DNA from 2 places in the Pseudomonas sp. CGJS7 genome. Region 2 is predicted to be linked to the other one. Evidence: predicted binding sites of a transcription regulator. Region 2 holds the regulator's gene; the other holds the start of a gene.
What was found. The regulator FliA, encoded in region 2, starts transcription of late flagellar genes. The targets are predictions, from matches to a motif close to CTAAAGTTTNNNNNNNNNNNGCCGNTAA.

Region 1: motA (flagellar motor stator protein MotA) is a predicted target of FliA. The motif match lies at 1,816-1,843, and genes of this name have one in related genera.

What each region holds. Positions count from the first base shown of each region.
Region 1 is NZ_JBAMDI010000060.1:47,735-62,381, reverse strand. It holds gene motB (flagellar motor protein MotB) at 1-896, opposite strand, end outside; gene motA (flagellar motor stator protein MotA) at 900-1,751, opposite strand; gene V7787_RS29615 (HDOD domain-containing protein) at 1,882-3,417, shown strand; gene V7787_RS29610 (rhodanese-like domain-containing protein) at 3,462-4,271, shown strand; gene asd (archaetidylserine decarboxylase) at 4,281-5,144, shown strand; gene serB (phosphoserine phosphatase SerB) at 5,220-6,434, opposite strand; gene V7787_RS29595 (AhpA/YtjB family protein) at 6,569-8,026, shown strand; gene putA (trifunctional transcriptional regulator/proline dehydrogenase/L-glutamate gamma-semialdehyde dehydrogenase) at 8,401-12,354, opposite strand; gene putP (sodium/proline symporter PutP) at 12,710-14,188, shown strand; gene V7787_RS29580 (23S rRNA (adenine(2030)-N(6))-methyltransferase RlmJ) at 14,295-14,647, shown strand, end outside.
Region 2 is NZ_JBAMDI010000018.1:96,626-111,272, forward strand. It holds gene flhB (flagellar biosynthesis protein FlhB) at 1-386, shown strand, start outside; gene flhA (flagellar biosynthesis protein FlhA) at 756-2,885, shown strand; gene flhF (flagellar biosynthesis protein FlhF) at 2,897-4,204, shown strand; gene fleN (flagellar synthesis regulator FleN) at 4,298-5,131, shown strand; gene fliA (RNA polymerase sigma factor FliA) at 5,128-5,868, shown strand; gene V7787_RS13875 (chemotaxis response regulator CheY) at 5,976-6,350, shown strand; gene V7787_RS13880 (protein phosphatase CheZ) at 6,372-7,160, shown strand; gene V7787_RS13885 (chemotaxis protein CheA) at 7,173-9,416, shown strand; gene V7787_RS13890 (protein-glutamate methylesterase/protein-glutamine glutaminase) at 9,463-10,575, shown strand; gene V7787_RS13895 (flagellar motor protein) at 10,575-11,315, shown strand; gene motD (flagellar motor protein MotD) at 11,319-12,176, shown strand; gene V7787_RS13905 (ParA family protein) at 12,400-13,188, shown strand; gene V7787_RS13910 (CheW domain-containing protein) at 13,188-14,081, shown strand; gene V7787_RS13915 (chemotaxis protein CheW) at 14,123-14,602, shown strand; gene V7787_RS13920 (DUF2802 domain-containing protein) at 14,604-14,647, shown strand, end outside.

The DNA.
Region 1 (14,647 bases), on a different contig from region 2:
GGCGCTGCAGGAGCAGTTGGCGCATCTGGCGGTGTTTCCGGCGCACCCTGCTCACCTTCGATATTGCGCTGGGCTTTCTTGGTCAGCACGATGATGTCGATACGGCGGTTGACCGGGTTGAACGGGTCCTTGCGGTCGAACAGTGACGACGAGGCGTACCCCACCACCCGTGCCACCTGGCCATCCGGGTAACCACCCGCCACCAGGGCACGCCGCGCGGCGTTGGCGCGGTTGGCCGACAGCTCCCAGTTACCGTACTCGCCAGTGCCGGCATACGGCTTGGCATCGGTATGGCCGCTGATGCTGATCTTGTTCGGCACCGCCTTGATGGTGTCGGCCATGGCCAGCAGGATATCTTCGAAGTAGGGCTGCAGGCGCGCGCTACCGATGTCGAACATCGGTCGGTTCTCGGCATCCATGATCTGGATACGCAGGCCGTCCTGAGTGATCTCGAACAGGATCTGGTCCTTGAACTTCTGCAGCTGCGGGTTCTCTTCCACCTTGTTCTGCAGTTCCTGCAGCAACAGCTCCAGACGCTCGCGCTCGACCTGCTCGGCCATGGTCTCGACCTGGTCCTTGCTCAGCTGAGTGGGGGACTGCTGCGTCGGCTCGGTCTTCACTTCCGGATTGATGGTTTTGTCCGGCGCCATCTCCGGTGAACCACCCAGGTCGATGACATAAGGCGTGCCACTCTCGGAGAAACCGATAGGGTCCTGGAAGTAGCCGGCAATGGCGATCTTCTGCTCAGGCGTGGCCGTGGACAACAGCCACAGCACCAGGAAGAACGCCATCATCGCCGTGGCGAAGTCGGCAAAGGCGATTTTCCAGGCGCCACCATGGTGGCCGCCGCCAAAGCGCTTGACGCGCTTGACGATGATGGGCTGATTGTTCTCCATGACTCAGCGACCGCGAACCGCTTGTTCCAGTTCGGCGAAGCTTGGGCGGTGCTTGGGGTACAGCACCTTGCGCCCGAACTCGACCGCCAGCGAAGGTGGCATGCCCGACGCCGAGGCCACCAGCGAAGCCTTGATCGATTCGTAGAGATTCAGTTCTTCCTTGGCATCGTGCTCCAGGCACTTGGCCAAAGGGCCGAAGAAACCGTAAGCCGCCAGAATACCGAAGAAGGTACCCACCAGCGCCGCACCTACGTGCATGCCGATGGCCGCCTGGTCGCCATCGCCCAGCGAGGCCATGGTCACCACGATACCCAGTACCGCCGCAACGATACCGAAGCCGGGCATACCGTCGGCGATGCCGGTCACCGCGTGGGACGGGTGCTCCAGCTCTTCCTTCATGCTCAGCAGTTCCATGTCGAACAGGCCCTCGAGCTCGTGCGGGGCCATGTTGCCGGTGGACATGATGCGCAGGTAGTCGCAGACGAACGCGGTCATGCGCTCATCGGCCAGTACCGTCGGGTACTTGGCGAAGATCGGGCTAGCAGCGGCGTCCTCGATGTCGGCCTCGATGGCCATCATGCCTTCGCGACGGCTCTTGTTGAGGATTTCGTAAACGAGGCCCAGCACCTCCAGGTAGAAGGCATGGCTGAAGCGCGAGCCGAACATCTTCATCGACTTCTTGATGACGTGCATGGTCATGTGGCCAGGGTTGGCCTGCAGGAATGCACCAAAGGCCGCACCGCCGATGATCAGTACTTCGAACGGCTGGATAAGCGCTGCGATCTTGCCGTGGGAGAGCACGTAGCCGCCGAGCACGCTCGCGAATACGACGATGATGCCGATAATTTTAGCCATAGGTTCAAAGCACTTGCTGTCGTGGTCAGGGGAAGAGACGGGAGCTTTAAAACTCTTCTTCTACTTATCGGCAGAACTGCGCCAGACTATAGCCACTCAATGCGAAAAGCCAGTTCGGACTGATGTCAAAATGCCAATTGAAACCAAGGTGCCCACTCAGGCCCCGCGTACGCTAGAGGCCTGGGTAAAGCTGCTCGAGAGTGTTCGCATCCCCGTGCCGAAGCACAGCTACGACCGGGTCATGGCTGCCATCCACGATAGCCGCCGCTCGCTGCGCGACATCGCCGAACTGATGCAGGATAGCCCGGCACTGGTGCTGTCAGTGATGCGCGAAGCCAATCACCCCACCAATGCCAGCCTCGCCGAACCCGCCGAAAGCCTGGAGGTTGCTCTCAACCGCTTGGGCCTGGAGCGCAGCGAGCAGCTTCTCAAACGCCTGCCGGCGCTGCCCGTGGAGGAAATTCCGCCGGTATTGTGCCAGTTCCAGATGATCAGCCAGCATGCGGCACAGCAGGCCAGCGGCCTGTTCGCCAGCCGCCTGGCACGGCTGTGGCAAGAGATTCACTGGGGCAGCCTGCTGTTCCTGTCGCCACTCTGGCCACTGGCACTGGCCTACCCCAAGCTGCTCGACACCTGGGAGCTGCGGGTTATCCACAAAGGTGAAGACGCCGCCCACGTCGAGGAAGAACTGTTTGGCGTGCGCATCATGGCGCTGTGCCAGACCATGGCCGAGTATTGGCGCCTGCCCCAGTGGGTCACCCAGGGTTATCGCCTGCTGCTGGAAGAGCGCGAGCAACTGGCCCAGGTGCTGAATATCGCCCGCGACGAAGACCTGCTCAGCCAGCAACACCGCATGGACGCCGAGCCCGGCCTGCGGCGCTGGTTCAACCAGCCGGCCAATACCGTACTGCTGGCCAACAACCTGGCCCTGGCGGCACAGGTCGGTTGGGACAACCCGCACCTGCTGCGCTGGCAACTGCTGACCGCGCTGTACCTGCAAACCTCGCTGGAAGACGTGCAGCAGCAAGTGCACCAGCAGGCTGCCGCCAGCGCCCGCCGCCACGCCCGGCATGCCCTGTTCCACCCGGCCGAGGCCTTGATCTGGCCGTGGCACCAACGCCGCCCTCACCCGGACATGCTGGCCCCGCCACCGCCCAGCAGCGACGACCTGGCACGCTGGCGCACGCTGTGCCAGCACCTGCTGGCCCAACCCAGCCCGTTCACCAACACCGTGCACCTGGCCACGCAGGCCCGTGAGGCCCTGCTGGCCTGCGGCATGCAACGCATCATGCTGCTTAGCCTGGACAAGGCCAGTGACTACCTGCGCGTGCAGCAAATTGCCGGCCTGCCCAAGGAGGCCGGTGCCCTGGCCCTGCAGGTATCGCAGAACAAGCTGCTGCAAAAGCTGCTGAGTCAGGCCGGGCAGCTGCGCATCACACCGGAAAACCACAGCCAGTTCTCGGCGCTGTTGCCCGCCCCGCTGCGCACCTTGTTCCGCAGCGAACATGTACTGCTTCGCTCGCTGGCTGCGAACGACCAGGTGCTGATGCTGCTGGTGGCCGACCAGGGCTGCCGGCCTTTGGCCGATATCAGCGTGCAAGCCTTCGGCAAGACCGCGCAATGCATCGAGCGGGCCTTGTCGGTGTTTACCAACCGCAAGGGTTGAGCCTTGCGCTACAATCGCCCCTCTTTCCACACTGGAGACCGTGGATGACCGACTTTTCCGGCCTGCCCCTGGTGATCGAAGCTGCAGACCTGCTGCCACGCCTGGATTCGCCGCAACTGATCCTGGTCGACCTGAGCAGCGCCAACCGCTATGTCAGCGGGCATATCCCCGGCGCGCGCTTTGTCGAAGGCAAGCGCACCCAGCTCGGCCAGCCCCCGGCGCCCGGCCTGCTGCCAGCCCTGGGCGAGCTCGAAAAACTGTTCAGCGAACTCGGCCACCGCGCCGATGCCGTGTATGTGGTGTACGACGATGAAGGCGGCGGCTGGGCCGGGCGCTTCATCTGGCTGCTCGATGTCATCGGCCACAAGCGCTACCACTACCTCAATGGCGGTATCCAGGCCTGGCCGGCAGACAAACTGTCCACCGAAGTGCCTGCCATTGGCAACGCCCCGGTGCACCTGCACATAGACAGCGCACCCACTGCCACCCGCGAGTACCTGCAAAGCCGCCTGGGCGCCGATGACCTGGTCATCTGGGACGCACGCGGCCCGCAGGAATTCAGCGGCGAAAAAGTGCTGGCAGCCAAAGGCGGCCACATCCCCGGCGCGATCAACTTCGAGTGGACCGCCGGCATGGACCTCAATGACCACCTGCGCATTCGCCAGGACATCAAACAAGTCCTCGAGCAACTGGGCATCACCCCTGACAAGGAGGTGATCACCCACTGCCAGACCCACCGCCGCTCCGGTTTCACTTACCTGGTGGCCAAGGCCCTCGGCTACCCACGCGTCAAGGCCTACGCCGGCTCGTGGAGCGAATGGGGCAACCACCCGGACACGCCTGTAGAAGTCTAAGGAACCTGCATGAAATCCCGTCTGTTCATCATCAGCCAGTACCTGCTGCCGCACCACCTGCTGTCGCGGCTGGCCGGCTGCATCGCCGAGTGCCGCGTGCGCTGGTTCAAGAACGCCTTCACCGCATGGTTCGCCAAGCGCTACCAGGTCAACATGAGCGAGGCTCTGGTCGAAGACCTGAGCGCTTACGAGCACTTCAATGCGTTCTTCACCCGCGCCCTGAAACCTGGTGCCCGTCCGCTGGACGAAACCCCGGGCGCCATCCTGTGCCCGGCCGACGGCGCGGTCAGCCAGCTCGGCCCGATCGAGCACGGCCGTATCTTCCAGGCCAAAGGCCACGGTTTCAGCGCGCAAGAGCTGCTGGGCGGTGATCCGGCCATGGCCGCGCCGTTCATGGGCGGTGAGTTTGCCACCATCTACCTGTCGCCCAAGGACTACCACCGCGTGCACATGCCGCTGGCCGGCACCCTGCGCGAAATGGTCTATGTGCCGGGCCGCCTGTTCTCGGTCAACCAGACCACCGCAGAGAATGTTCCCGAGCTGTTCGCTCGCAACGAGCGCGTGGTCTGCCTGTTCGATACAGAACGTGGGCCAATGGCTGTGGTACTGGTCGGCGCGATGATCGTCGCCTCGATCGAAACGGTATGGGCCGGGCTGGTCACACCGCCCAAACGTGAGCTGAAGACTTTCCGTTACGACGAAGCCAGCCGCACGCCGATCCACCTGGAGAAAGGTGCCGAACTAGGCCGCTTCAAGCTGGGTTCGACCGCCATCGTGCTGTTCGGGCCGGAGCAGGTGAAGTGGGCTGAGAGCCTGGGTGCGGGCTCTGCAGTTCGCATGGGGCAGCAGCTGGCGGCGCCTGCGCAGGCTTGATTCGAGCCATATGAAAAGGCCCTGCATATGCAGGGCCTTTTTCGTTGGGCCGCCTTGCGGCCCCGGATTCACGGATCAGCCGCGGGCGTCGCGGTCACGCAGGCCCAGCAGGTACAGCACCCCGTCCAGCCCCAAGGTGGAAATCGCCTGCTTGGCCGACTGGCGCACCAGCGGCTTGGCACGAAACGCCACGCCCAACCCGGCCAGCGACAGCATCGGCAGGTCATTGGCGCCATCGCCCACGGCGATGGTCTGCTCCAGTTGCAAGCCTTCGTCACTGGCCAGCTTCTTCAACAAATCGGCCTTGCGCTGGGCATCGACAATCGGCTCAACAGCCACGCCCGTCACCTTGCCATCGACCACTTCAAGTTCGTTGGCGAACACATAGTCGATACCCAGGCGCGCCTGCACCTGACGGGCGAAGTAGGTAAAGCCACCGGACAGAATCGCGGTCTTGTATCCCAGGCGCTTGAGCTCGGCAAACAGGTTCTCGGCACCCTCGGTCAGGCGCAGCGATGCCCCGATCTCGTCCAGCACCCCCACATCCAGGCCCTTGAGCAGTGCCATGCGCTCTTTGAAGCTGGCGCGGAAGTCCAGTTCACCGCGCATGGCGCGCTCGGTGATCGCCGCCACCTGCTCCCCCACACCCGCCGCCTTGGCCAGTTCGTCGATGACTTCGGCCTCGATCAGCGTGGAGTCCATGTCGAACACCGCCAGGCGGCGGTTGCGGCGGAACAGATCGTCCTTCTGGAAGGCGATGTCGACGCTCAGCTCTTCAGCCAGGGCAAAGAAGTCGGCACGCAGGGCCTGGGCATCGCTCGGCACGCCGCGCACGGAGATCTCGACGGCTGCCTTGCCCTTGTCGATTTCGGCATCCAGTGCCACCCGGGCCGACAGGCGCTCGATACGCTCGATGGTCAGGCCGTACTGGCTGATCACCGCACTCACCCGCTGCAGCTGCTCGGGTGTGATCTTGCGGCTGAGCAGGGTAACGATGTGTCGCGCTTCGCCATGCCCATCGGCCCAATGCTGGTAGTCCGCCTCGGAAATCGGCGTGTAACGGGCCTGCAGGTTCAGTTCGTGGGCTTTGGCCTGCACGCTTTGCAACAGCGCGGTAGCCACTTCGTTGTCCGGTATGTCGACCAGGATGCCAAACGACAAGGTGCCGTGCATGACCGCCAGGCCGATGTCGAGGATACTCACACCGCCCTGCAGCAGGACGCCGGTGATAGCCGCAGTGAGACCGGGACGGTCCTCACCGGTGATGTTGATCAGGACGATTTCGCGCACAACCTGGCTCCGACTTCGATGAAAAATGCGCATTCTACCGATTTTCCATGACCATCGGGCGCCAACGATACTTTGCCGACAAAACCCGGCTCGCTATACTCCCCCCACTTTCATGCCATTAAGAGCCGAGCTCTGTGAACCGGCCCACGCCAGTCAAACCAGACAATTTCTTCCTGATGATCTATCGCGCCCTGAGTCAACGTCGCGTGCCGCTGGCACTGCGCATCGCCTGCACCAACATTTTCCTGGTGGCGCTGGCGCTGGTGATCTACGCCTGCGTGATGGGCCTGCAGTTCAAGCAGGCCATGCATGAGCAGGCCGATGCCTTGGGCCAGAGCCTGACCACCCAGACTGCAACATCGGCCACCGAGCTGCTGGTGTCCAACGACATCCTCAGCCTCAACGTGCTACTGGGCAACCTGGTTAAAAACCCGCTGGTGGCCCATGCGGCAATCTACAGCGTGGATAACCGCATCCTCGCCGAAGCAGGCCAGCGCCCGCGCAACAGCCTGCTGGGCGAGGCCGAAGGCCTGTACCAGACCAAAATCACGTTCCAGGACGTGACGGCCGGACAGCTGCGCATAAGTCTGGACATGAGCCAGTTCCAGCAGCCGATGCTGATCAGCCTGCAGAGCATGGGCATTCTGGCCGCCATCCTGCTTACCCTGGCCTTGGCCCTCAGCTTGCGTCAGGGTCGCTTCATCACCCTGCCACTGCTGCAACTGCGGGTATGGCTGCGCGACCCGCAGCCCTATACCCCGGCCACCGACCGCCAGGACGAGATTGGCGACATCGCCCGCCAGCTGCATGCACGCCTGGCCCCGCCTCCGCCCCCGGAGCCGGAGCCCGAGGAAGAAGACGACGAGCAGTTCGACGACCTGCCCGCAGTTGCCCCGGCACCCAAGGCCGCACCGCGCGCCAAGGTTGCCCTGGAAGACGAGGATGACGACGAAGCCTTCGCCGGCCTGCTGGACGACGACACTGCCCCCAAAGCCGCCGCAGAGGTCGAGTCCGACGAGCCGCAGTACAGCGCCGTGCTTGCCGTGCAACTGGGCTCGCAGGAGCAACTGCGTCGCCTGCCACGCACACGCCTGGCCGAGCTGACCGAGCGCTACCGTGATTGCCTGGAGCACGCGGCCTCGCTCTACGACGGCGAAACGCACACGCTGAACGACGGCAGCACCCTGGTGCTGTTCCACAGCCGCGAGTGTGGCGAGGATTACCTGACCAACGCCATTTGCTGTGGCGAACTGTTGCGCGCCCTGGGCCACGCCCTGCAGATCGAGGTAGCTGACAGCGGCATTACCCTGCAACTGCAGCTAGGCCTGGTCTTGGGCAACGACCTGCATGGGCTGGAACTGGTTGACCTGCTGATGGCCGAGAAGGTCCAGGATGCCCTGGCGTTGTCGCAGCACAGCCGCAACCTGTTGCTGGTGGAGCGGCAGATCAACGATGACGCCCTGATCCGCCAGCGTGCACGTATTCGCCCGATCGCCAGCCCCGAAGGCGCCTGCTGTGTGGAGCGACTGATGGAGCCCTACCCGTCAATGCTGGAACGGCAACTGGCCCGCATGCATGAGCACCGCGCCTGACAGGTAGACGCGACATCAAGATCCAGCCAATAGCGCAAACCCCCGGTAGGAGCGGGTTTACCCGCGAATACGGTGGCGGCGGCAACGGTGAACGGCGGGTAGAAATTGGCCGGCAGGTCCGGCCTCTTCGCGGGTGAACCCGCTCCTACACGACGGCCTGTGCATGTGTATAGGGGCGGGTTTACCCGCGAAAGGACCGGCCCAGGCAGCCGAGAATTTCCAGGGGATAAACGGTAACAACAGAAGACACCCAAGTCACCGTTGGCATGGCTCACGTTCTGGTGAGCACCTGTTAGTCCAGCCCCTGCTTCAGGACATGCACGCATAAAAAAGGAGAGCCGAGGCTCTCCTTCTTCTTCAACAACCCTCAGCCATTAGCCAATGGTCATCAGGCTGGCGTTACCACCCGCCGCTGCAGTGTTCACGCTCACCGCGCGCTCGATGACCAGGCGCTCCAGCGCAATCTGGTGATCCCCGCTGGACAGCCCGTGCACCCCAACGATCGCCCCGGCACGCTTGGCCACCTGCTGGCATACGCCGCGCAGCTGGTCCGAGTCGCCATGGTGGATCACGGCGTCGAACGCCACTTCATCCTTGTTCCAGTCCGCGACCAGCTTCACCTTGGCCTGCAGCTCACGCGGCAGGCGGGCGCGCAGGGCCTTGCCCGGTTCACCGTCAACCCACACCGCCGAGCTGCCAACGGCCAGTACCGCGGCGAACTGCGCCAGCAGGTCGGTTTCGTTGTCGGCCAGGCACAGCACGTGCTCACGCGGCAGAATGGTGTAGCTGTTGCGCTCGCCGGTCGGGCCTGGCAGCAGGCGAGCGATGCCGCTCTGCGACTGGCTGGCGAACTGGCTGCACAGCGCGGCCAGATCAGCCAGCTGGTTGCTCTCGGCCCAGGCCTTCAGGCCGTGCAGTGGCTTGACCAGCTGTTCGTGCAGAGTGCGGTCCGGCTTGCCTTCGCCGTCCTGCTGCTGGAAGTGGCGGCCAATGGCATCGGCCGGGCGGGTCGACAGCAGGCGGTAGAGGTACAGCGGGCCGCCGGCTTTCGGGCCGGTGCCAGACAGGCCTTCACCACCGAACGGCTGCACGCCCACCACTGCACCCACAATGTTGCGGTTGACGTACATGTTGCCGGCGTTGGCGGTTTCCACCACTTTGGCGATGGTCTCGTCGATACGGGTGTGCACGCCGAGGGTCAGGCCGTAGCCGGAGTTGTTGATCTGCTCGATCAGCTGGTCCAGATTGCGGCGGTTGTAGCGCACCACGTGCAGTACGGGGCCGAAGATTTCGCGCTTCAGCTCGTCGAAGCTGTCCAGCTCGATCAGGGTTGGCATGACGAAGGTGCCGCGCTTGATCTCGGCAGCATCAGCAATGGCGACTTGGTAGACCGGGCGGCCTTTCTCGCGCATGCCCTGGATGTGCTTCTCGATGCCGGCCTTGGCTTCGGCATCGATCACCGGGCCGATGTCCACGGCCAGGCGGTCCGGGCAGCCCAGGCGGCTTTCAGCCATGGCGCCCTTGAGCATTTCGATCACGCGGTCGGCAGAGTCTTCCTGCAGGCACAGCACGCGCAGGGCCGAGCAACGCTGGCCGGCACTGTCGAAGGCCGAGGACACCACGTCGATCACGACCTGTTCGGTCAGTGCCGAGGAGTCGACGATCATCGCGTTCTGGCCGCCGGTTTCGGCGATCAGCGGGATCGGGCGGCCCTGGTTGTCCAGGCGGCCAGCGACGTTGCGCTGCAGCAGGCGGGCCACTTCAGTGGAGCCGGTGAACATCACGCCTTTGACGCGCTCGTCTCCGACCAGGCCGGCACCGACGGTTTCACCGCGGCCCGGCAGCAGCTGCAGCACGCCTTCTGGGATGCCCGCTTCCAGCAGCAGGCGCACGGCCTGGGCGGCGATCAGCGGGGTTTGCTCGGCAGGCTTGGCCAGTACCGGGTTGCCGGCAGCCAGGGCTGCGGCCACCTGGCCGGTGAAGATCGCCAGCGGGAAGTTCCACGGGCTGATGCACACCACAGGGCCCAGCGGGCGGTGGGCGTCGTTGCTGAAGTCGTTACGTGCCTGCACCGCGTAGTAGCGCAGGAAGTCCACGGCTTCACGCACTTCGGCGATGGCGTTGGCGAAGGTCTTGCCGGCCTCGCGGATGAGCAGGCCCATCAGCGGCTGGATCTCGGCCTCCATCAGGTCGGCGGTGCGCTCCAGAATGGCAGCACGTTCGGCTGGCGGGGTGGCCTGCCAGATCGGCGCGGCGTTCAGTGCGCACTGGATGGCGTTGTCCACGTCGGCAACGGTGGCCTCCTGCACATGGCCGACGACGTCGCGGTGGTCTGCCGGGTTCAGCACCGGTGCGGCAGCGCTCTCGCTGGCGGCGCAGGCCAGCAGCGGGGCAGCCTTCCAGTCATTGTGAGCGGTGGCCAGCATGGCGCAGGACAGTGATGCCAGGCGGTGTTCGTTGGCCATGTCGATGCCGGCCGAGTTGGCCCGTTCAGTGCCATACAGATCGCGCGGCAGGGGAATGCGTGGGTGCGGCAGGCCGATACTGCCTTCCTGGGTACCCATGCGCTCGATGCTGGCCACCGGGTCGGCGACCAGTTCCTGGATGGAAATCGAGTGGTCGGCGATGCGGTTGACGAACGAGGTGTTGGCGCCGTTTTCCAGCAGACGGCGCACCAGGTAGGCCAGCAGCGTTTCATGGGTGCCGACCGGTGCATACACGCGGCACGGGCGGTTCAGCTTGCCATCGGCAATCTTGCCGACCACTTGCTCGTACAGCGGCTCGCCCATGCCGTGCAGGCACTGGAACTCGTACTGGCCCGGGTAATAGTTCTGCCCGGCAATGTGGTAGATGGCCGACAGGGTGTGGGCGTTGTGGGTGGCGAACTGCGGGTAGATGGCTTCTGGCACGGCCAGCAGCTTGCGGGCGCAGGCGACGTAGGACACGTCGGTGTACACCTTGCGGGTATAGACCGGGTAGCCTTCCAGGCCTTCGACCTGGGCACGCTTGATCTCGCTGTCCCAGTAGGCGCCTTTTACCAGGCGGATCATCAGGCGGTGGCGGCTGCGCTTGGCCAGATCGATGACGTAGTCGATCACGTACGGGCAGCGCTTCTGGTAGGCCTGGATAACGAAGCCGATGCCGTTCCAGCCAGCCAGGGATGGCTCGAAGCACAGGCGTTCGAGCAGGTCCAGCGAAAGCTCCAGGCGGTCGGCTTCTTCGGCGTCGATGTTAAGGCCGATGTCGTACTGCTTGGCCAGCAGTGTCAGCGACAGCAGGCGCGGGTACAGCTCTTCCATCACGCGCTCGTACTGGGCCCGGCTGTAGCGCGGGTGCAGTGCCGACAGCTTGATCGAGATGCCTGGGCCTTCATAGATGCCACGGCCATGCGAGGCCTTGCCGATCGAGTGGATGGCCTGCTCGTAGGACGCCAGGTACTTCTGCGCGTCGTGTTCGGTCAGTGCGGCTTCGCCGAGCATGTCGTAGGAGTAACGGAAGCCTTTGGCCTCGAAACGGCTGGCGTTTGCCAGGGCTTCGGCAATGGTCTCGCCGGTGACGAACTGCTCACCCATCAGGCGCATGGCCATGTCGACGCCCTTGCGGATCATCGGTTCGCCGCTCTTGCCGATGATGCGGGTGAGCGAGGAGGTGAGGCCGGTTTCGTTATGGGTGCTGACCAGCTTGCCGGTCAGCAGCAGCCCCCAGGTGGCGGCGTTGACGAACAGTGACGGGCTGTTGCCCAGGTGCGGCTGCCAGTTGCCGGTACTGATCTTGTCGCGGATCAGCGCATCACGGGTGCCTTTGTCGGGGATACGCAGCAGGGCTTCGGCCAGGCACATCAGCGCCACGCCTTCCTGAGACGACAGCGAGAATTCCTGCAGAAGGCCCTGGACGATACCGGCACGGCCGCCGGCGCTTTTCTGGTTGCGCAGTTTTTCGGCAATGCCCGCGGCCAGCTTGTTGGTGGCTTCGGCCAGTGGCGCGCTCAGGCGCGCCTGCTCCAGCAGCATCGGCACCACTTCCTGCTCCGGTCGGCGGTAGGCAGCGGTGATCGCCGAGCGCAGTACCGACTGCGGCAAGATGCTTTCGGCAAATTCGAGGAAGCACTGGTGGCTGTGGTCAGCCTGGACTTCACCGGCATCGTCGGCCAGGTTGCTGACATGACCGTTGAGTTCGGTCAGGGTGGCGCCACCCTCGAGCTTCTCCAGGTAGTTGAAGATCGCTTGCTTGATCAACCAGTGCGGCGTGCGGTCAATGGACTGCGCAGCTGCTTTGAGTCGCTCACGGGTCGGGTCGTCGAGTTTGACCCCAAGGGTGGTAGTCGCCATTTCTTATCCTCGTTATTGCCACGGTTGTGGCCTAAGCTGGCGTCAAGAGTATCTGTAGGACAATTCGGGTGCAACCAGGTGCAACCCGATTTTTTCGTGTGAAAGGTGCAACTCGTCCGACAGCTATTCCCATACCCTGAAAAGGGGCGCTTTCGGTGCGATTTATTCTGAAAAAGCGGTTTTTTGCTCCCGAAAGGAGCAAGAAGTGGGCTTTGTCGGAAAATGCACGGGCAGGTGCAACTTGCAAAAGAAAAATGGTTGCACCTTCTTTGCGTTGTTGCATAGCATTCGCCGCCTGGGTGCAACCACCAACGCTGTGGTTGCGCATGATAAAAACAAACGCCAGGGCACACGCATGGGCAATCCACTAACGATCACCTTCGTGATCTACATCGCAGCAATGGTGCTGATCGGCTTCGCCGCCTATCGCGCTACCAACAACCTTTCCGATTACATTCTGGGTGGTCGCAGCCTGGGTAGCGTGGTTACCGCGCTGTCTGCCGGTGCCTCCGACATGAGTGGCTGGCTGCTGATGGGCCTGCCCGGTGCCATCTACTTCGCGGGCCTGTCCGAGGCCTGGATCGCCATCGGCCTGACAGTGGGTGCCTACCTGAACTGGCTGTTCGTGGCAGGCCGGCTGCGCGTGCAGACCGAACACAACGGTGACGCGCTGACCCTGCCGGACTACTTCTCCAGCCGTTTCGAAGACAATAGCGGGCTGCTGCGTATCATTTCCGCCATCGTCATCCTGGTGTTCTTCACCATCTACTGTGCCTCCGGCATCGTGGCCGGTGCCCGTCTGTTCGAGAGCACCTTCGGCATGTCGTACGAAACCGCTTTGTGGGCTGGTGCGGCGGCGACCATCGCCTACACCTTCGTTGGTGGCTTCCTGGCGGTGAGCTGGACCGATACCGTACAGGCTTCGCTGATGATCTTCGCGCTGATCCTGACCCCGGTAATCGTGCTGATCTCCACCGGTGGCTTCGACCAGACCTTCGCCGCTATCGAGGCGGTGAACCCGGCGAACTTCGACATGCTCAAGGGTGCCACCTTCATCGGCATCATCTCGCTGATGGGCTGGGGTCTGGGTTACTTCGGCCAGCCGCATATCCTGGCGCGCTTCATGGCCGCTGATTCGGTGAAGTCGATCGCCAAGGCGCGCCGCATTTCCATGACCTGGATGATCCTGTGCCTGGCGGGTACCTGTGCCGTTGGCTTCTTCGGCATTGCCTACTTCTCGGCCCATCCTGAGCTGGCAGGCCCGGTTAGCGAGAACCACGAACGTGTGTTCATCGAGCTGGCCAAGATCCTGTTCAACCCATGGATTGCGGGTGTCCTGCTGTCGGCCATCCTGGCCGCAGTCATGAGTACCCTGAGCTGCCAGCTGCTGGTGTGCTCCAGTGCCCTGACCGAAGACTTCTACAAAGCCTTCCTGCGCAAGAATGCTTCGCAGGTCGAACTGGTGTGGGTCGGCCGTCTGATGGTGCTGGCCGTGGCCCTGATCGCCATCGCCATGGCCGCCAACCCGGAAAACCGCGTGCTGGGCCTGGTGGCCTATGCCTGGGCTGGCTTCGGTGCCGCCTTCGGCCCGGTGGTGCTGATTTCGGTGCTGTGGAAAGGCATGACCCGTAACGGTGCGCTGGCCGGTATCGTGGTGGGTGCGCTGACGGTGATCCTGTGGAAGAACTTCGACACCCTCGGGTTGTACGAAATCATCCCGGGCTTCCTGTTCGCCAGCATCGCCATTGTTCTGGTGAGCAAGCTGGGCAGCCCTTCGCAGACGATGGTCAAGCGCTTCGAAGCTGCTGATGCGGCGTATCACGCCGACAAGTAACACCCGTTGAATTGGCGGCGCCTGCTTTGCGGGTGCCGCCAATCAGCAGCCAGGCCTGACTCCGCCTGCAAGGCAAGGTAAACTTGCCGCCTTCGCAGGAGTTGCCATGAACTATCGTCACGCCTTCCACGCCGGCAACCACGCCGACGTCCTCAAACACATCGTGCTGACCCGCCTCATCGCCCTGATGTCGCGCAAGGAGCAGCCGTTCGCCTATATCGATACCCACGCAGGGCTCGGCCTGTACGACCTGCAAGGCGACCAGGCAAGCCGTACCGGCGAGTACCTGGAAGGCGTAGCCCGCCTGTGGAATCGCGATGACCTGCCGGCCATGGCCGACGACTACCTGCGCATCATCAAGCGCCTGAATGCCGATGGCGAGCTGCGCTACTACCCGGGGTCGCCCGAACTGGCCCGTCGCCTGATGCGCCAGCAGGACCGCGCCCTGCTCAACGAGAA
Region 2 (14,647 bases):
CGCAGCGGCGCATGATGGCGGCGGTGCCGGATGCAGACGTGATCATCACCAACCCGACGCATTATGCGGTGGCTTTGCAGTACGACCCGGAGAAAGGCGGTGCGGCACCGTTGCTGCTGGCCAAGGGTAGCGATTTCATGGCGTTGAAGATTCGTGAAATTGGCGTGGAGCACAACATCCAGATCCTCGAATCGCCGGCGCTGGCGCGGGCGATTTATTACTCCACCGAACTTGAGCAGGAGATCCCGGCGGGGCTGTACCTGGCGGTGGCGCAGGTGCTGGCGTATGTGTTCCAGATTCGCCAATACCGCGCCGGCAAGGGCAAGCGCCCAGAGCCGCTGAAGGACGACCTGCCGATCCCGCCGGACCTGCGCCGCGACAGTTGATCTTGTGTCACGGCTTCTGGCCCTTTCGCGGGTAAACCCGCTCCTACCACGGTGGTGGGCACATGTCGGCGGTTGGCGCGCTGTAGGAGCGGGTTCACCCGCGAAAGGGCCGGGCCTGCTGGCCAATCTCCACCCGCCGTTCACCGTTGCCGCCGCTACCGTATTCGCGGGTAAACCCGCTCCTACACCTGATCGGGGATGGACACACATCGGTGATTGGGCGCGGGCCGTCGTGTAGGAGCGGGTTCACCCGCGAAAGGGCCGGCGCCGGCAACATAAATCTCCCTTCGAGCAAAGTTGGAAAGCTTCTTGCAAAGCCACGCCCAGGCGCCCCCTGGGCGTCAAAGTTTTGCATCAAGAGGACTCGCGGTGGATCGCACTCAGTTAATCAGCAACGCCCGCAACAACCTGGCCGGGCTCGGCCGGGGCAACCTGGGTGTGCCGCTGTTGCTGCTGGTGATGTTGGCAATGATGATGTTGCCGATACCGCCGTTCCTGCTCGACGTGTTCTTCACCTTCAACATCGCCCTGTCGATCGTGGTGCTGCTGGTCTGTGTATACGCCCTGCGCCCGCTCGACTTTGCCGCGTTCCCGACCATCCTGCTGGTGGCCACGTTGTTGCGCCTGGCCCTGAACGTCGCGTCCACCCGTGTGGTCATGCTGCATGGCCAGGAGGGCCATGGCGCTGCCGGTAAAGTGATCCAGGCCTTCGGTGAGGTGGTGATCGGCGGTAACTACGTGGTCGGTGCCGTGGTATTCGCCATCCTCATGATCATCAACTTCGTGGTGGTGACCAAGGGTGCCGGGCGTATCTCGGAAGTGAGTGCGCGTTTCACCCTCGACGCCATGCCTGGCAAGCAGATGGCCATCGACGCCGACCTCAATGCCGGGCTGATCGACCAGGCCCAGGCTAAGCACCGCCGTGCCGAGGTGGCGCAGGAGGCCGAGTTCTACGGTTCGATGGACGGTGCCAGCAAGTTCGTGCGCGGCGACGCCATCGCTGGCTTGCTGATCCTGTTCATCAACCTGATCGGTGGCATGCTCATCGGCATGCTGCAGCACAATATGTCGTTCAGCGAGGCCGGCAAGGTCTATGCCCTGCTGACCATCGGTGACGGTTTGGTGGCGCAATTGCCATCACTGCTGCTGTCCACCGCCGCCGCGATCATGGTCACCCGTGCTTCAGGCTCTGAAGACATGGGCAAGCTGATCAACCGGCAGATGTTCGATTCGCCCAAGGCGCTGGCGGTGTCGGCGGGGCTGATGATCGTCATGGGCCTGGTGCCGGGCATGCCGCACATTGCCTTCCTCAGCCTTGGCCTGATGGCGGCCGGCGGCGCCTACCTGGTGTGGAAGAAGCAGCAGCAGGCCAAGGTCAAAGCCCAGCAAGAGGCGCAGCGCCAGCAGGACCTGCTGCCCTCGCCACAGCGCGCGCTGGAAACCAAGGAGCTGGGTTGGGACGACGTCACCCCTATCGACATGATCGGCCTGGAGGTCGGCTATCGGCTGATCCCGCTGGTCGATCGCAACCAGGGCGGCCAGCTGCTGGCGCGGATCAAGGGCGTGCGCAAGAAGCTGTCGCAGGACCTGGGCTTCCTGATGCCCACCGTGCACATTCGTGACAACCTCGACCTGCAACCCAGCGCGTACCGCCTGACCCTGATGGGGGTGATTCTGGCCGAGGCGGAGATCTATCCGGACCGCGAACTGGCGATCAACCCTGGGCAGGTGTTTGGCACCCTCAACGGTATTGCCGCGCGCGACCCGGCGTTTGGCCTGGAGGCGGTGTGGATCGACGTCGGCCAGCGCTCACAGGCGCAGTCGCTGGGTTACACCGTGGTCGATGCCAGCACCGTGGTGGCCACCCACCTCAACCAGATCCTGCAGAAGCACTGCCACGAGCTGATCGGCCACGAAGAGGTTCAGCAGCTGCTGCAGGTGCTGGCCAAGGCATCGCCTAAACTTGCAGAAGAGCTGGTCCCGGGCGTCATTTCCTTGTCGGGGCTGCTCAAGGTGCTGCAAGCCCTGTTGTCGGAACAGGTGCCAGTGCGCGATATTCGCAGTATTGCCGAGGCCATCGCGAACAACGCGGGCAAGAGTCAAGATACCGCCGCGCTGGTGGCGGTGGTGCGCGTCGGATTGTGTCGCGCCATCGTGCAAAGCATTGTCGGCGTTGAGTCGGAGCTACCAGTGATTACCCTGGAGCCAAGGTTGGAACAGATTTTGCTGAATAGTCTGCAAAGGGCCGGGCAGGGTCAGGAAGACGGTGTTCTTCTGGAACCTAGCATGGCCGAGAAGCTGCAACGTTCGCTGATCGAGGCGGCCCAGCGCCAGGAAATGCAGGGTCAGCCGGCCATTCTGCTGGTCGCCGGCCCGATCCGCGCCATGTTGTCGCGTTTCGGTCGCCTGGCTGTACCGAATTTGCATGTTCTGGCGTATCAGGAAATACCTGACAACAAGCAAGTCACCATCGTTGCCACCGTGGGCCCTAACGGCTGAGGTAGGGGATAATGCAAGTTAAGCGATTTTTCGCCGCCGATATGCGTCAGGCCATGAAACTGGTCCGTGACGAGCTGGGCGCCGATGCCGCGATCATTGGCAACCGCCGCATTGCCGGTGGTGTCGAGCTGACGGCCGCGCTGGACTACAAGCTGTCCGCCCTGGCCCCGCGTGTGCCCAACGCCGAGCTGGAAGAAGAGCTGCGCAAGACCCATACGCGCATTGCCACTGCCCAGGCCGAGCTGGACCAGCGTCAGGACAGCAGCGACAACAACCGCCAATTGTTCGCCGGGCAATCTTTGACCGCTGCCGAACCGTTGATCGAGCCGCACGTCGAGGCCCCGGAGGCCGCCGCCGTACCGGCTGCTGCGCCGGTTGACCCACGCCTGTTCGATGCCATGCGCTCCGAGCTGTCGGGCCTGCGCGAGCTGCTGGAAGTGCAACTCGGTTCGCTGGCCTGGAATCAGCTGCAGGGCAGCAAGCCGCAGCAGGCCAACCTTTGGCGCCGCCTGCAGCGTATTGGCCTGTCCGGGCCGATCGCCCGCGAGCTGCTGGACCTGACCGCCGAGATCGAGGAACCGCGCCAGGCCTGGCGCATGCTGCTGGCTCACTTGGCGCGGATGATCGAAGTACCTGAAATCGAGCCGATCGAAGAGGGCGGGGTGATCGCCATGGTCGGCCCGGCGGGCATGGGCAAGACCACCACCCTGGCCAAGCTGGCCGCGCGCTACGTGCTCAAGTACGGCGCGCAGAACCTGGCGCTGGTGAGCATGGACAGCTTCCGTATCGGCGCCCAGGAGCAGCTCAAGACCCTGGGCCGCATCCTCAACGTGCCGGTGACTTACGTCGACCCGGGCCAGTCGCTGGCAGCAGCGCTGGAGCCACTGCTGCGCAAGCGCGTGGTGCTGATCGATACTGCCGGCCTGCAGGCCAGCGACCCTGCGCTGCGCATGCAGCTGGAAACCTTGGCCGGGCGTGGCATTGCCGCGAAGAACTACCTGGTGCTGGCCACCACCAGCCAGAAGCAGGTGCTGACCGCCGCCTACCACAGCTACAAGCGCTGTGGCCTGGCCGGCTGCATCCTGACCAAACTCGATGAAACGGCAAGCCTTGGCGATGTGTTGAGCCTTGCCATCAGTCATGAACTGCCAGTGGCCTATCTTACCGATGGCCCACGCATTCCTGACGACCTGCACCTGCCAAGGGGCCACCAGTTGGTCACGCGGGCGGTGAATGTGCAGCAGCAGGACGAGCCCAGCGAAGAGGCCATGGCCGACATGTTCGCTGATCTCTATCACAACCCACGGCGAGCGGGTTGACCATGAAGCGTGTGCAAAGTCGCTATGCCAAGGGGCACGCAGAATTGCCCTACGTGTGGCCTGAGTCCCAGCGAGACAAGGTAAAGAACAGACATGGGTAGCATGCATCCCGTACAGGTGATCGCCGTGACCGGTGGCAAAGGTGGCGTCGGCAAGACTAACGTTTCAGTGAACTTGTCCCTGGCGCTGGCCGAGCTTGGCCGCAGGGTCATGCTGCTGGACGCCGACCTGGGCCTGGCCAATGTCGACGTGTTGCTGGGCCTTACCCCCAAACGTACCCTCGCCGATGTGATTGAAGGGCGTTGCGAGCTGCGTGACGTGATGCTGCAGGGCCCCGGCGGTGTGCGTATCGTACCGGCAGCCTCGGGCACCCAGAGCATGGTGCATCTGGCCCCGGCCCAGCATGCCGGGTTGATCCAGGCGTTCAGCGAGATCGGCGACAACCTCGATGTGTTGGTGATCGATACCGCTGCGGGTATCGGTGACTCGGTGGTCAGCTTCGTTCGCGCCGCCCAGGAAGTGCTGCTGGTGGTGTGTGATGAACCTACCTCGATTACCGACGCCTACGCGTTGATCAAGCTGCTCAATCGCGACTATGGCATGAACCGTTTCCGTGTGTTGGCCAACATGGCGCAGAGCCCGCAGGAAGGGCGCAACCTGTTTGCCAAGCTGACCAAGGTCACCGACCGCTTCCTTGACGTTGCCCTGCAGTACGTGGGTGCCGTGCCGTACGACGAGTGCGTGCGCAAGGCGGTGCAGAAGCAGCGTGCCGTCTACGAAGCCTTCCCTCGCTCCAAGTGCGCGCTGGCCTTCAAGGCGATTGCCCAGAAGGTCGACAGCTGGCCGCTGCCGGCCAATCCGCGCGGCCATCTGGAGTTCTTTGTCGAGCGCTTGGTGCAACCCACCAGCGCGGGACCCGTACTATGAACGCCAGCGGCTTCAAGATGTACAGCCGGGCGGCGAAGGACGCCCAGTACGAGCTGATCGAACGCTACGCGCCGCTGGTCAAGCGCATCGCCTACCACCTGTTGGCGCGCTTGCCGGCCAATGTGCAAGTCGAGGACCTGATCCAGGCCGGCATGATTGGCCTGCTGGAAGTGGCCAACAAATACGACGCCAGCAAGGGCGCCAGCTTTGAGACCTACGCCGGCATCCGCATCCGCGGGGCCATGCTGGACGAAGTGCGCAAAGGCGATTGGGCGCCGCGTTCGGTACACCGCAACACCCGTATGGTCAGTGATGCCATGCGTGCGGTTGAAGCCAGAACAGGCCGTGACGCTAAAGATCATGAAGTTGCTGCCGAACTCCAATTGAGTCTCGATGATTACTACGGGATCTTGAACGATACCCTGGGCAGCCGCCTGTTCAGCTTCGACGACCTGTTGCAGGACGGCGAGCACGAAGGGCTGCATGAGGATGGCGCCAGTGGCCAGGTCGAACCTGCGCGCGGCCTGGAGGAGGAGCGCTTCCAGGCTGCCCTGACCGAGGCTATCGCCAACCTGCCGGAGCGTGAGCGCCTAGTGCTGGCGCTGTACTACGACGAAGAGCTGAACCTCAAGGAGATCGGTGAGGTGCTGGGTGTCAGCGAGTCGCGGGTCAGCCAGTTGCACAGCCAATGTGCCGCGCGCCTGCGCAGCCGCCTGGGGGAATGGCGGGCGCGTTGAGCCCACTGTCGTTGCAGTCGTTTTCCACGTTGTACCGAATTGAATGAGTGCGTGCTCGGTAGGCCGAGCGCGTTTGAGACTGCTTGGAGGTCTAATTGGACAAGAACATGAAAATCCTCATCGTTGACGACTTTTCGACGATGCGGCGGATCATCAAGAACCTGTTGCGTGACCTGGGTTTCACCAACACCGACGAAGCCGATGACGGCACCACGGCGTTGCCGATGCTGGAAAACGGTCACTACGACTTCCTGGTGACCGACTGGAACATGCCGGGCATGTCCGGCATCGACCTGCTGCGTAAAGTGCGTGCCAGCGACAAGCTGAAAAGCATGCCGGTCTTGATGGTGACCGCTGAAGCCAAGCGCGACCAGATCATTGAAGCGGCCCAGGCCGGCGTCAATGGTTACGTGGTCAAGCCGTTCACCGCTCAGGTGCTCAAAGAGAAGATCGAGAAGATCTTCGAACGCGTCAACGGCTGAGTCACGTCAGGGGGGCGCGTCATGGATTCATCACAAACGTCTTTGGGCGAGTTCGAGTCGACCCTGAAGAAGCATGCCCAGGAGTTGGTCGAAAGCCTGGAGCGGGGCCGTTTCGGCGAGGCGGTGCAGTTGATTCACGAACTGAACCAGACCCGCGACCGCGGCCTGTACCAGGAAGTCGGCAAGCTGACTCGCGAGCTGCACAGTGCCATCGTCAGTTTCCAGATCGACCCCACCATGCCGCAGGCAGAAGAGGTGTCGCAGATTACCGACGCCACCGAGCGCCTGTCGTATGTGGTCAAGCTCACCGAGGGCGCGGCCAACCGCACCATGGACCTGGTCGAGGAAAGCACACCGGTGCTCAATGAGCTGGCCAACGAGGCCAAGGCCCTGAGCACCGACTGGCAGCGCTTCATGCGCCGCGAAGTGGCTGCGCCGGAATTTCGTGATCTGGTCAAGCGAGTCGACAGTTTCCTGACGCACAGCGCCGAGGGCAACCGCAAGGTTTCCGGGCACCTCAACGACATTTTGCTGGCCCAGGACTATCAGGACCTGACCGGCCAGGTGATCAAACGCGTCACCACACTGGTGACCGAGGTGGAAAGCAACCTGCTCAAGCTGGTGCTGATGGCCAGCCAGGTCGACCGCTTTGCCGGTATAAAACATGACCACGATCAATTGCGTGCAGAAAAAGATCGAGAAAAACATCCGACTCGGGGTGAAGGTCCGCAGATTCATGCCGATAAGCGTGAAGACGTCGTGTCCGGTCAGGACGATGTCGATGATCTGCTGTCCAGCCTTGGTTTTTAAGGAGCACGTTTGATGAGCTTCGGCGCCGATGAAGAAATCCTCCAGGATTTCCTGGTAGAGGCCGGCGAAATACTTGAGCAATTGTCCGAGCAACTGGTCGAGCTGGAAAGCCGACCTGACGATGCCGACCTGCTCAATGCGATCTTTCGCGGTTTCCACACTGTAAAAGGGGGCGCCGGCTTCCTTCAGCTGAACGAGCTGGTGGAGTGCTGCCATATCGCCGAGAACGTGTTCGACGTCCTGCGCAAAGGTGAGCGCCGGGTCGATGCGGAACTGATGGATGTGGTGCTCGAGGCACTGGATACGGTCAACAGCATGTTCGGCCAGGTGCGCGAGCGTGCCGAAGTGACACCGGCCACCCCCGCACTGCTGGCAGCGCTGTCGCGCCTGGCCGAACCTGGCGCAGCCGAAGCTGTTGCAGCGCCCGCACCGGCACCGGTTGCCGACGTGGTGGCTGCAGCGCCGGGCGAGGCCGAGGAGCAACACCAGGACATCACTGACAGTGAGTTCGAGCAGTTGCTCGATTCGCTCGATGCGATCAAGGCGCAAGCGGCGGCCGACGAGCAGATGCAGGGCGAGACTGTCAGCGGTGCTGGTGATGAAATCACCGACGCCGAGTTCGAATCGCTGCTCGACCAGTTGCACGGCAAGGGTCAGTTCAATGCCGAGGTCGCCGCGCCGCCGGTTGCCGTCAGCAGCGAAGCGGTCAGTGATGAGATCACCGACGCCGAATTCGAATCGCTGCTCGACCAGTTGCATGGCAAGGGCACCTTCCAGGCTGGCGCCTTGCCAGCCGCCCAGGCACCAGCACCTGCCGCGCCAGACAACAGCGCAGCCAGCGATGAAATCAGCGAGCACGAGTTCGAAGCCCTGCTGGACCAGTTGCACGGCAAGGGCAAGTTCGGTGGCGATGTTGCCGCTGTAGAAGCCCCGGCTGCTGTCCAGGCGCAAGCGCCGGCTGCCGCCAAGGCCGAAAGCCAGCCGGTGGCCAAGCCCGCTGCCGCGCCAGCGCCTTCGCCGGCCAGCAAACCTGCCGCGGCGCCTCGCGCGCCGGCCCCGGCCGCCGAGAAGCACGCCGCCAGCGAAGCGGAAACCACCGTGCGCGTCGACACCGCGCGCCTGGACGAGATCATGAACATGGTCGGCGAACTGGTGCTGGTGCGTAACCGCCTGGTGCGCCTGGGCCTGAACAGCGGCGACGAGGCCATGTCCAAGGCCGTGTCCAACCTTGACGTGGTCACCGCCGACCTGCAGACCGCGGTGATGAAAACCCGTATGCAGCCGATCAAGAAGGTCTTCGGCCGCTTCCCGCGCCTGGTCCGCGACCTGGCGCGCCAGTTGAAGAAAGAGATCAATCTGGAGCTGGTCGGCGAAGAGACCGACCTTGACAAGAACCTCGTCGAAGCCTTGGCCGACCCGCTGGTGCACTTGGTGCGCAATGCGGTCGACCACGGTATCGAGATGCCCGACGAGCGTGAAACGTCTGGCAAGGCGCGTACTGGCCGTGTAGTGCTGTCGGCCGAACAGGAAGGCGACCACATCCTGCTGTCGATCTCGGACGACGGCAAGGGCATGGACCCGAACATCCTGCGTGCCAAGGCCGTAGAAAAGGGCCTGATGGACAAAGACGCCGCCGAGCGCCTGAGCGAGTCGGACTGCTACAACCTGATCTTCGCCCCTGGCTTCTCGACCAAGACCGAGATTTCCGATGTGTCCGGGCGTGGCGTGGGCATGGACGTGGTGAAAACCAAGATCTCCCAGCTCAACGGCTCGATCAACATTTTCTCGGCCAAGGGCCAAGGCTCCAAGATCGTCATCAAGGTGCCGCTGACCCTGGCGATCATGCCCACCCTGATGGTGATGCTGGGCAACCAGGCGTTTGCCTTCCCGCTGGTCAACGTCAACGAGATCTTCCACCTCGACCTGTCGCGCACCAACGTGGTCGACGGCCAGGAAGTGGTGATCGTACGTGACAAGGCGCTGCCGCTGTTCTACCTCAAGCGCTGGCTGGTCCAGGGCCAGGTGCACGAAGAGCAGCACGAGGGCCACGTGGTGATTCTGTCGGTCGGCACCCAGCGCATCGGTTTTGTCGTTGACCAACTGGTGGGCCAGGAAGAAGTGGTCATCAAGCCGCTGGGCAAGATGCTGCAAGGCACCCCGGGCATGTCCGGGGCCACCATTACCGGCGACGGTCGCATCGCGTTGATTCTCGACGTCCCGAGCATGCTCAAGCGTTACGCCGCGCGGCGTATTTGATTTCGGTGGCGCGCCCTGGCGGGTTGCGCCGCCTAATGGAGTGTTTATGGCAGTCAAGGTCCTGGTGGTGGATGATTCTGGTTTCTTCCGCCGCCGTGTCTCGGAAATCCTCTCGGCGGATCCAACGATCCAGGTAGTGGGTACCGCGACCAACGGCAAGGAAGCAATCGACCAGGCGCTGGCGCTCAAGCCCGATGTGATCACCATGGACTACGAAATGCCCATGATGGATGGCATTACCGCCGTGCGGCACATCATGCAGCGCTGCCCGACGCCCGTGTTGATGTTCTCGTCGCTGACCCATGAAGGCGCCCGCGTCACCCTCGACGCGCTGGATGCCGGCGCAGTGGACTACCTGCCGAAAAACTTCGAGGACATCTCGCGCAACCCTGACAAGGTCAAGCAGTTGCTGTGCGAGAAGGTGCACACCATTTCGCGCAGCAACCGCCGGATCGGCAGCTATGCCAGAACGGCGCCGGTCGCCGCGCCAGCGCCGGCCAGCACCTTTACCAGCCAGGCGCAGACGCGCCCGGCAGCGCCTGCCCGTGCAGCGGCCCCGACGCCGGCGGCCTCGCAGTCGCCGGCACCCAAGCGCAAACCCTACAAACTGGTGGCTATCGGTACCTCCACGGGGGGGCCGGTGGCGCTGCAGCGGGTACTGACCCAGCTGCCGGCCAATTTCCCGGCACCGATCGTGTTGATCCAGCACATGCCGGCGGCCTTCACCAAAGCGTTTGCCGAACGCCTGGACAAGCTGTGCCGCATCAGCGTCAAGGAAGCCGAAGACGGCGACATGCTGCGCCCGGGCCTGGCCCTGCTGGCCCCCGGTGGCAAGCAGATGATGATCGATGGCCGTGGCACGGTGAAGATCCTGCCCGGCGACGAGCGCCTGAACTACAAACCGTGCGTGGACATCACCTTCGGTTCGGCGGCCAAGTCGTACGGTGACAAGGTGTTGTCGGTGGTGCTCACCGGCATGGGCGCCGATGGCCGCGAAGGCGCGCGCCTGCTCAAGCAGGGGGGCAGCACGGTGTGGGCCCAGGATGAAGCCAGCTGCGTGATTTATGGCATGCCCATGGCCATCGTCAAGGCCAACCTGGCGGATGCCGTGTACAGCCTGGACGAAATCGGCAAGCACCTGGTGGAGGCGTGCGTCTGATGGACGTCCTCAGCCTGATCGGTCTGATCCTGGCTTTCGTTGCCATTGTCGGTGGCAACTTCCTTGAAGGCGGTCATGTCGGTGCACTGGTCAATGGCCCGGCGGCTCTGATCGTGCTGGGAGGCACCCTGGCGGCGGCGTTGTTGCAGTCGCCGCTGTCGTCGTTCAAGCGCGCCTTGCAGATTTTGCGTTGGATCCTGTTTCCTCCGCGGGTCGACCTGGCGGGCGGTATCGACCGCGTGGTGAACTGGAGCCTGACCGCTCGCAAAGAAGGCCTGCTGGGCCTGGAAGGGGTAGCGGACAGCGAGCCCGACCCCTATGCGCGCAAGGGCCTGCAACTGCTGGTGGATGGCGCCGAGCCGGAAGCCATCCGCAGCATCCTCGAGGTCGACCTCCTTACCCAGGAGGGCCGTGACATCCAGGCAGCCAAGGTATTCGAAAGCATGGGCGGCTATGCGCCGACCATCGGCATCATCGGTGCGGTCATGGGCCTTATCCATGTGATGGGCAATCTGGCCGACCCGTCGCAACTGGGCAATGGCATTGCCGTGGCTTTTGTCGCGACCATTTACGGTGTGGCCAGTGCCAACCTTGTGCTATTGCCGGTCGCCAGCAAGCTCAAGGCCATCGTCATGCGCCAGTCGCGCTACCGCGAAATGCTGCTCGAAGGCCTGCTGTCGATTGCCGAAGGTGAGAACCCGCGCTCGATCGAGCTGAAGCTGCAAGGCTTCATGGAGTAACCCATGCGTCGCCGTCGTCATACCGAGGAACACGAAAACCACGAGCGCTGGCTGGTGTCGTACGCCGACTTCATCACGTTGCTGTTCGCCTTCTTCGTGGTGATGTATTCCATTTCCTCGATCAACGAGGGCAAGTACAAGGTTATTTCCCAGGCCTTGCTCGGGGTATTCAACGACCCCGAGCGCAGCATGAAGCCGATCCCGATTGGCGATGAGCAGCCGCTGAGCGTGCGCCCGGCCGAACCGCTGGTCAAAGACAGCGAGCAGACCGAAGCGGGCCTGGCGGCGACCAATGTCGACCCGTTGAAAACCATCAGCGATGACGTGCGCGATGCCTTCGGCGACCTGATCAACAGCGACCAGATGACCGTGCGCGGCAACGAGCTATGGATCGAGATCGAGCTCAACTCGTCGCTGCTGTTTGGCAGTGGTGACGCGATGCCCAGTGACAAGGCGTTTGCGATCATCGAGAAGGTGGCCAGCATCCTCAAGCCGTTCGCCAACCCGGTGCACGTCGAAGGCTTCACCGACAACCTGCCGATCCGCACCGCGCAGTACCCTACCAACTGGGAGTTGTCCTCGGCGCGCGCGGCCAGCATCGTGCGGCTGCTGGCCATGGAGGGCGTCAACCCGGCACGCATGGCTTCGGTGGGCTATGGCGAGTACCAGCCGGTGGCCAGCAACGATACCGCCGAAGGGCGCGCACGCAACCGCCGGGTGGTGCTGGTGATTTCCCGTAACCTGGAAGTGCGCCGCAGCCTGACCGGCTCGGGCAGCGCCAATGCCACACCGGATGCCGCATTGCGCCGGGCTGGCACACAAAGTGCACCGGCAATACAAGCAACGGTAGCGAGGCCGTGATACGTCAATTCCCCGTCGCTGATACGAACACGATTTTGAATGTGCCGCCGTCCTCTGTGGCAGCGGGCATGCCCGCGAAGCCAGCGACTCGGTGAATGGCACCGGCTACGCCGGTGTTCGCGGGCTTGCCCGCTCCCACAGAGGGGCGTGCGAGCTTTGAAGTTTTGCGCATGACGGTTGTTTCTACAGTGTCCCTGCCAAATCAATAGATAGAGTTTGCTTGATGAGAGTCTGGGCAGTAGCCAATCAAAAAGGTGGCGTCGGCAAGACCACCACTACCATTGCCCTGGCCGGCCTGCTGGCCGAGGCCGGCAAGCGCGTGGTCGTCGTCGACCTCGACCCGCACGGCTCGATGACCAGCTACTTCGGGCACAACCCGGATGCCCTGGAGCACAGCTGCTACGACCTGTTCCTGCACAAGGGCACGGTGCCCGAAGGCTTGCCCGGGCAACTGCTGCTGCCCACCAGCGATGAGCGCATTTCGCTGTTGCCGTCGAGTACCGCGCTGGCGGTGCTGGAGCGCCAGTCGCCAGGGCAGAATGGCCTGGGCCTGGTAATCGCCAAGAGTCTGGCGCAGCTGTGGCAGGATTTCGACTATGCCCTGATCGACAGCCCACCCTTGCTGGGTGTGCTGATGGTCAATGCCCTGGCCGCCAGCCAGCAGCTGGTGATCCCCGTGCAAACCGAATTCCTTGCCGTGAAGGGCCTGGAACGCATGGTCGGCACCCTGGCCATGGTCAACCGTTCGCGCAAGCAGGCGCTGCCGTACCAGATCGTGCCGACCCTGTTCGACCGTCGTACCCAGGCGTCGCTGGGCACCCTCAAGTTGCTGCGTGACACCTACGGGCAGCATGTGTGGCAGGGCTACATCCCGGTGGATACGCGCCTGCGCGATGCCAGTCGCAAGGGCGTCACGCCTTCGCAGTTCGACAGCAAGAGCCGTGGGTTGATCGCCTACAGGGCGCTGCTCAAGCACCTGCTCACCTACAAGAACGCAGTGCAGGTGGCCTGATGACTCAAACCCGGCAAACCGGCACCCGGCCCCAGATGGCCCTGCAATCGTACCTGGACGGCTTGCTGCAGGAGGCCACCGAGGCCGAAGACCTGAGCGAGCAGCCGGCAGTGGCGGATGAATTCGCCGAGGCGGTGCGCGAGGAGCAGGCACGCGATGCCCGACAGCCAGCCCGGCCTGAGCCCGCCGAAGCCGCCGCCAGCTTTGCCCCGCGGCCATTCGCCGAACCCCGGCTGGCGGTACTGCCCAGCGTGATGCCGGTGGAAGCCCCGGTGGTGACGGTGGTCGAGCAGGAGATCGTGGCCGAAGCCAGCATCCCGGTACTGATCGAAGAACAAACCGTGGAACCGGCTGTGCCGCTGGTCGATGTGCATCTGCCGGCGCCCAACCTGCCCGTGCCCCCGGCCACTGTCGACGGTCGTCCGGTGTGGGCGGCCGAGCCGTTCGAATGCCTGCTGTTCGACGTTGCCGGCCTGACCCTGGCGGTGCCGCTGGTGTGCCTGGGCTCGATCTACACCCTGGCTGGCCAGGAGCTGACACCACTGTTCGGCCAGCCCGACTGGTTCCTCGGCATCCTGACCTGCCAGGCCGGCAACCTGAAGGTGCTGGACACTGCGCGTTGGGTAATGCCCGACCGCTACCGCGATGATTTTCGCCAGGGCCTGCAATACGTGATTTCGGTGCAGGGCTATGAATGGGGGCTGGCGGTGCATCAGGTCAGCCGCTCGCTGCGCCTGGACCCGTCGGAGATCAAGTGGCGCAGCCAGCGTGGCCAGCGCCCGTGGCTGGCCGGCACCGTAATCGAACACATGTGCGCACTGCTCGACGTCGCCGCACTGGCCGAGCTGATCGCCAGCGGTGCGGTCAAGCAGATGCACGCCAAACAGAAATGACACAGAACATACCGCCAACGGCGGATTTTGAGGGTAGGGGAATGAAAAAGTCGTCTGCACAAGGTTCCGAAGATCCGATCCTGCAGTGGGTTACCTTCCGTCTGGACAACGAGTCCTACGGCATCAATGTGATGCAGGTGCAGGAAGTCCTGCGCTACACCGAGATTGCCCCGGTGCCGGGTGCGCCGAGCTACGTGCTGGGCATCATCAACTTGCGCGGCAACGTGGTGACGGTGATCGACACGCGTCAGCGTTTTGGCCTGATGCCGACCGAAGTGACCGACAACACCCGTATCGTCATCATCGAAGCCGACAAGCAAGTGGTCGGCATTCTGGTCGACAGCGTGGCCGAAGTGGTTTACCTGCGCCAGTCCGAAATCGAAACCGCGCCGAACGTGGGTAACGAAGAGTCGGCCAAGTTCATTCAGGGCGTGTGCAACAAGAATGGCGAACTGCTGATCCTGGTCGAACTGGACAAGATGATGACCGAGGAAGAGTGGTCCGAGCTGGAGAACATCTGAGTTGATCCTAGAGGTTGCTGTCATCTTCCTGGCGCTGGCCTGGGC